DNA from 2 places in the Arthrobacter sp. B055-34 genome. Region 2 is predicted to be linked to the other one. Evidence: riboswitches for the same ligand, from Rfam matches in the RefSeq annotation. Region 2 holds a riboswitch; the other holds the start of a gene.
The links. Region 2 has a riboswitch for S-adenosylmethionine ahead of AC5RWO_RS08110 (hypothetical protein). Riboswitches for the same ligand answer to the same signal wherever they lie in the genome.
Positions count from the first base shown of each region.

Region 1: another riboswitch for S-adenosylmethionine. It lies ahead of sfnG (dimethylsulfone monooxygenase SfnG); the one in region 2 lies ahead of AC5RWO_RS08110 (hypothetical protein).

Region 1 covers NZ_JBNHFQ010000015.1:44,472-47,867, forward strand. The annotation lists gene AC5RWO_RS20485 (O-acetylhomoserine aminocarboxypropyltransferase/cysteine synthase family protein) at 1-282, opposite strand, end outside; gene sfnG (dimethylsulfone monooxygenase SfnG) at 282-1,466, opposite strand; SAM riboswitch class I at 1,586-1,680, opposite strand; gene AC5RWO_RS20495 (DUF559 domain-containing protein) at 2,345-2,671, shown strand; gene acs (acetate--CoA ligase) at 2,881-3,396, opposite strand, start outside.
Region 2 covers NZ_JBNHFQ010000003.1:449,224-452,619, forward strand. The annotation lists gene AC5RWO_RS08095 (LysR substrate-binding domain-containing protein) at 1-286, opposite strand, end outside; gene AC5RWO_RS08100 (PIN domain-containing protein) at 386-847, opposite strand; gene AC5RWO_RS08105 (hypothetical protein) at 844-969, opposite strand; SAM riboswitch class IV at 1,037-1,159, opposite strand; SAM riboswitch class IV at 1,323-1,490, shown strand; gene AC5RWO_RS08110 (hypothetical protein) at 1,501-1,827, shown strand; gene AC5RWO_RS08115 (TM0106 family RecB-like putative nuclease) at 1,957-3,396, shown strand, end outside.

The DNA of each region.
Region 1 (3,396 bases), on a different contig from region 2:
GGTGATGAATTCGGCGGCCATGCCGGAGGAGGTAGCGACGGCGCCGATGCCGCCTTCGAGCGAGGCGATCCGCTCCTCGAATGCGGCCACCGTGGGGTTGCCGATCCGCGAGTAGATGTTGCCGTACTTCTGCAGCGCGAAGAGGTTGGCGGCGTCGTCGGTGTCCTTGAAGACGAAGGACGTGGACTGGTAGATCGGTACGGCGCGGGCACCGTGCTCGGCATCGGGAGTTCCACCCGCATGCAGGGCACGGGTGCGGAAGCCGAATGTGCGTTCAGCCATTAAAGAGTGGCTCCTTCGAAGTTGGTTTCGGGCAGCAGGTCCGTGTTCAGCTCGGTACCGTTCTTGCGGGCCAGGTCTGCCTCGAGTTCGCGGACGATCGGCAGGACGTTGCGGCCAAAGGCCTCGACCTCTTCCTGGAAATGCAGGTAGCAGGTCAGCATCAGGTTCACGCCGATCTTCTTGAACTCCACGATACGTTGGGCAATCTGCTCCGGCGTACCTATAAGTCCTGTCTTGAAGCCGTCGTTGTACTGGACCAGGTCCTCGTAGCTCGAATCGGCCCACATGCCCTTGCCGTCCTTGGTGGAAGCACCGGCTTCCTGGACTGCGGCGCGGAAACCTTCGACGGCGGGGCGGTGTGCCTTCTCCACGATTTCGCGCAGGGTGTCCTTGGCCTCGGTTTCGGTGTCGCGGGCGATGACGAAGCCGTTCAGCCCGAACTTCGGGGTGCGGCCGACGGCGGCTGCGGCGGCCGTGACGCCGGAGATGTTGTCCTCGAAGCCCGCCAGGTCCTTGCCGTTGGAGAAGTACCAGTCGGCGGTGCGGCCGGCGGCGGCCTGGGCGGCGGTGGAGTTGCCGCCGAAGAAGATCTCCGGGTGCGCCCGGCCCGGGACGTCCAGCGGCGCCGGGTTCAGGGTGAAGTTGTTGATGTTGTAGTACTTGCCGGCCTGCGAGTACTCCTGCTCGGTCCACAGGCCGCGCAGCACCCGGATGAACTCCTCGGTGCGGACGTAGCGCTCGTCATGCTCGAGCCACTCCAGGCCGAAGTTCACGAACTCGTCCTTGAGCCAGCCGGAGACAACGTTGACGGCAGCGCGGCCGCCGGAGAGGTGGTCCGCCGTGATGATGAACTTGGCCAGCACGCCGGGATGCCACATGCCCGGGTGGACAGCGGAGATGACCTTGAGCTTTTCGGTGGCGCCGAGCAGGGCCAGCGAGAAGCTGGTGGCCTCGTGCTGCTTGTCCGCGCCGTAGCTGGCGGCGTAGCGGGTCTGGGTCAGGGCGTACTCGAAGCCCGAGTTCTCGGCGATCCGGGCCAGCTTCTTGTTGTAGTCGAAGTCCCAGCTGGTGCGCTGTTCAATGGTGGAAACCACCAGGCCGCCGGAAACGTTCGGGACCCAATAGGCGAATTTCAGCGGGGTTTCGAGATCAGCGATCTGGCTGACCGAGGTGTTGGTGCTCATGGCGAATTCCTTCAAAGTCTGCGCCGCGGCGCGATGTGCGGGAATCCCGGGCAATGACGATCCGTCGGGCGCCAGGCCGGACAGCCTTGCGCCATCCGGATCAAAGATTGCTTGCGCTCTCTCCATCGCTTCTGGCGGTAGCACCTCTCCGGTGGAGTCCGGATGGTTGCTGCGGCGTCAATGAGCCAGATCTCTCGGCCGCTCGGGATGGTCCCGACTATTCTCGCAAGTGTTACCGGCGGCGACCAAGAATATTTAGCCGCATTGCGTTCTCCCGGGAGTTTGCCGAGTGCGCGGGATATCAACAATGTTTTCCACAACTGCGACGAGACTCTGGCCGTGGGACTGCATATCTGGACATCCTCTTGACTATGCAGAACGTGGATCCCATCGCAGAGTATGTGGCACGGTACGGGGGTACGCTCAAAGCCGCGGACTTGGCCAAGGCGGGCTTCGGGTCTTACCGCATCAAGGCAGCCATCGCGCATGGGGACATCGTTGCGCTGAGGAGGGGACTCGTTGGAACGCCAAATGCTGACCCGGTTCTCCGGACTGCGCTGATGCCGGGCGGGTTGCTCACTTGTGTCTCAGCTGCCAAAGAGCTCGGCTTATGGACCATTAAGGATCCGGGCCAAGTGCATGTGTGGACACACAACGGCCGGCACACCGGCCCCTTCGTCAAGCACCGCGGGCAGCTGTTGGGCGAGCGAGGCCCGGGCAATTACGTCTCAGTCCTCGACTGCGTCCTTCATGCCATTCGTTGCCGTCCCCGGCTGGAAGCACTGGTGATTGCAGAGTCGGCAGTGCGACGGAAAGCAGTATCCCGGGATCAACTGTTGGAACTCTTGCCAGGTAGGCGGAACGGTGTCCGGAGGGAAGTGGTTAGCAGCATTGGGGACGATGCCGATTCACCGCTTGAAGTCATTGCCCGGGATCTGTTCCGCACGGCAGGACTTCACGTAGAAACTCAGGTGCAGGTTCGAGGCGTTGGACGCGTGGACATGATTGTCGAGCGATGCCTCATCGTCGAACTGGACGGCTTCGACTTTCACTGGGACCGCGTTTCCTTTCGCAAAGACCGGAAGCGAAACAACGCCGCGGTCCTGAGCGGTTATCCGTCTTTGCGCTATCTGTTCGAGGACCTGGTATTCACGCCGGAGAAAGTCGTGGCCGAGGTGCAAGCGGCAGTTCGTCGAGTGGCCTGAGCCGAGTGATGCGCGAACGATGGATGCTCGAGCCCAAGTTCAAGCGTAACGGTCCATGTTTTGGAACCTGCTCAAGCTGTGACTAGGCATGATCCAGATACTTCCTTCAAAACATGGGCTCGAGCGGGGGCCCGGAGCCCGGTAGCCCAGCCTCGGGGCCGGGGCCGGGGCGTGGGGCCGGCTGCGGTGCCCCACCCCTCGGACCGGGGCTACCGCGCCTCGCAGATCTCCTTGATGTCCGCAATGCAGGGCTCATTCTGCAGGCTCGTGGTGTCGCCCAACGTGCTGCCCTCGAACAGCTGGGTCAGCAGACGCCGCATGATCTTGCCGGACCGGGTCTTGGGCACGTCCGGAACGAACACGATCTCGCGCGGCTTGGCGATCGGCCCGATCTGCGTCGCAACATGCGCTCGCAACTCGGCAGCAGCCGCAGCCTGCTCAACCGTCGGCTCGGCGGCCGTGGACGCAGCGATCAGCGACTTGTCTGCCGGCACCACAAACGCGGTTGCGGCGTGGCCGGTCTTCGCGTCAAACGTGGGGCATACGCCGGCCTCCACCACCGCCGGGTGCGAGACCAGGGCGGACTCGATTTCAATGGTGGACAAGCGGTGGCCGGAAATGTTGATCACGTCATCCGTGCGGCCTAGGATCCAGGTGTCGCCGTCGTCGTCGAAACGCGCGCCGTCGCCAGCCAGGAACCAGCCCTGGTCCGCGTACTTCTCCCA
Region 2 (3,396 bases):
GCCCGGCCAGTTCCCCGTGCCGTTCCTCGATCCGGGCCTGGATCTCCTCGGCTTCGCGCAGGAGCACCTGCGCGTCCTTGAGGAAGCCCCGCCCGGCAGTGGTCAGGGTAATACCTTTCGCCTTGCGCCGGACGATGAGCTGGGTCCCGACGGCCTTTTCCAGCTCGTTGATGGCCAGCGACATTCCCGCCTGCGACACATGACAGGCCTGTGCAGCGCCGCTGATGGAGCCGGATTCAGCGACGGCCACGTAGTACTGGATCTGACGCAAGGTGTACCGGAACATAAGGAAAGCCTATCCAGTTCCACCCGCTTCCACAGTTCCCCTGGCGGTTTTTTAGCAGGCTCCCCACGCTGTTTCCCCACCCTGGCTCAGCACCGCGCGTTATCCGGGCTTATGGTCCGGAGCCGCAGTCTGCGCCACGGCGTACCTGCCCACTTGCCACGGATCGATGGCCGGCACGGCAAGCTTGCTGTAGCCGGCAACGTTGCGGGACACCACGGTCAGGCAGTACCGGACGGCCGTGGCCGCGATCAGCGACTCCACGGCCGGAACATCCGGGCGGCTGGACATCGGCCCCCAGACCGTCGCGACCTTCAGGTCCACCGGCAGGATGAAGCCCTCAAAACGCTTGGTCAGCTCCGCAAGCCAGCGGCCGTCGTCGTTGTTTGACGCAGTTTCCTGCTGGGCATGCGCGGCACGCAGTTCCCCAACGGTCAGCGCGGAGATGAAGATGCGCAGGTGTCGGCGCTGCTGCAGGAAATCGACGACGGCGGCGTGCGGCTCCGCGCTACGCACCTCCGTCACCACATCCGTATCGAGCAGCAGGCCGGCTTGCTCCCTCACGAGCCCGTGTTGATCGGGTTGGCGGCGGCAGACCGAGCGGCGGCAGCGCGGCCGGTGCGGAGGAGGAAATCGACAAAATCCTTCCGGGCGGCTGCTACGTGCTCGTAGTCATTGAGGCTCATTACGCGCAGATCCTGGCGTGCAGGGGAAATACTGGTCATGAAAAACGGTGCCGGGCACCGGTCCTTTCGCGTGCTCTTGCCCGCACCATCTGCCAACGGCGAATGCAGGCCGCTTCGTCATCCGAACCACCCATAGAGCGTGGGGTTGGTATGCGGCCAAGTCGGAGCTTAGCGACCGCAGTTCCTGAAGCTGTTGAGAGTATGCCACGGGTTCGGCGTCGCGTCACGCACTGTTGTTCATGCTGTGTAACAGGACGAGAACCAGCGACTCGAAGCGACATTTAGCCCAATCCGGATGTTTACCTGTGGGCAATCGTTTGGCTATCTGCGTCCGTGACCATATAGTAGGAGTGCTTCACGAGATGTGACGGGCAACACAATCGGCTAGCCGGTGGTGTTGCCAAGGCTCCGACCGGTCACGCACCAACCCCATGTTCGTGGGTGGTTCGGATGACGAAGCGGCCTGCATATTCGCAGAACGACGAGGTTCTAAGGGGGACCCGTGCGGGCAAGAACTATCGAGAGAACGAAATGATGAATACATACTCAACAGAACACGACCGCAAGCACACCGACCAGGCCGCGAGCCTTCCGGACGAAAGCATCTTTGACGAATGGGTGGATGTCCGGATCCACATTGAAGCCCAGCTCAGCCTGGTGCAGTTCTGCCAGCAGGGCGTACAGAAGATGTTCTTCTCAGAGGACATCGACGCTGTGCAAAAGGCCGCCCTGGACTCCGACGGCACCGCCCAGTGGTGTGAGAAGTACGCGAAACTGCTCATTCCCAGCACCCGCAGCGGCGCTGGCAACCGATTCTTTTCGCTGGTGCGGATGGAAATGGACCCTGCGGACAGGTAACCGCCGCAGCACCGTCATAAATTGTCAGACCGGGCTGGTAGAAGTCAATTACGTCTATCAACAACCGCGGACGCCGGAAATCAGCTCAGGGATTCCGACGCCGGCGGCACCGTCAGCCCGGGAGGCCTTGTGTTCCTGCTTGAATCCGAATCAGCCGGCGCCGCACCGGAACTGGTCTTCACCGCCAGTGACCTGGTGGTCGCTGCCGGCTGCGAGTACCAGTTGCTGCGGAAGCTGGACGAGAAGCTGGGCCGCACACCCAAGGCCGTCTTCGCTCCGGACGAGATGCTGGAGCGGACGGCGGTGCTCGGCGATGTCCATGAGCACCGGGTGCTGCAGGAATTCAAGGACCGGTTCGGGGCCGGCGTGGTGGAGATTGCCGAAACCAGCGGCTACACCCGCCCGGAGCTGACTGCCAAGCACGCCGAATCCATTACCGCCCTGGAGGCCGGGGCTGATGTCGTGTTCCAGGCAGCGTTTTTTGACGGCAGCTTCCATGGCCGCTCGGATTTCCTCGTCAAGGAGAACGACGGCGGGACGTTGCGTTACGCGGTGTATGACACCAAGCTGGCCCGCCATGCCAAGGTGACCGCCCTGCTGCAGCTTGCCGCCTACGGCGACCAACTCGCCAAAGCCGGAATCACGCCCTCCCCCACGGTCACACTGGTGCTGGGTAACGGCGTGCGCAGCAACCACAGCCTGACGGACATCCTGCCCGCCTTCAAGGAGCGCCGGACCCGGTTCCTGGCCATCACCGGCCAGCACCGTGGGCAGCCGGATCCCGTGGCCTGGAATGACGAACGCTACACCGCCTGCGGCCGCTGCGATTACTGCTCCGAGCAGGTCAAACTGCACCGGGACCTGCTGCTGGTTTCACACATGAGCACCACGCGCCGGCGCCAGCTGATGGCAGACGGGATCCGCACCATCGATGACTTCGCCGCCATGCCGCTGCCGGCGGGCGAAGACTCCGGCGGAACGTTAGCCAGGCTGCGGGATCAGGCGCGCATGCAGACCGGCGTCCAAGAGCCGGACGGATCGGTCGAATTCACGGCCAAAGACGGTGAATCCCATAAGGTCTCCTACCGGGTGCTGGAGCAAAACGCGCTGGCCGCGCTCCCCCGCCCCAGTCAGGGTGACATTTTCTTCGACTTCGAGGGGGATCCGCTCTGGCAGGATGCCGCCGGCACGTGGGGCCTCGAGTACCTTTTCGGCGTGGTGGAGAACCCGGTCTCCCCGCAGGACAAGCCGCCGTTCCTGCCGTTCTGGGCGCACAACCGTGCGGAGGAAGGCCAAGCCCTGGCCAACTTCCTGGACTACGTCGCACAACGGCGCGAACGGTATCCAGACCTGCACATTTACCACTACGCCAACTACGAAAAGGCAGCCCTGCGCCGACTGTCGCTACAGCATGTCCTGGGCGAGGACGCCGTGGACGGGCTGCTGCGCGAAGGCGTGCTGGTTGACCTCTACGACACGGTGCGCAACAGCCTGCGGATCTCGGAGAACTCCTACAGCATCAAGAAGCTCGAGCCGCTGTACATGGGCGATAACCTGCGCAGCGGTGAT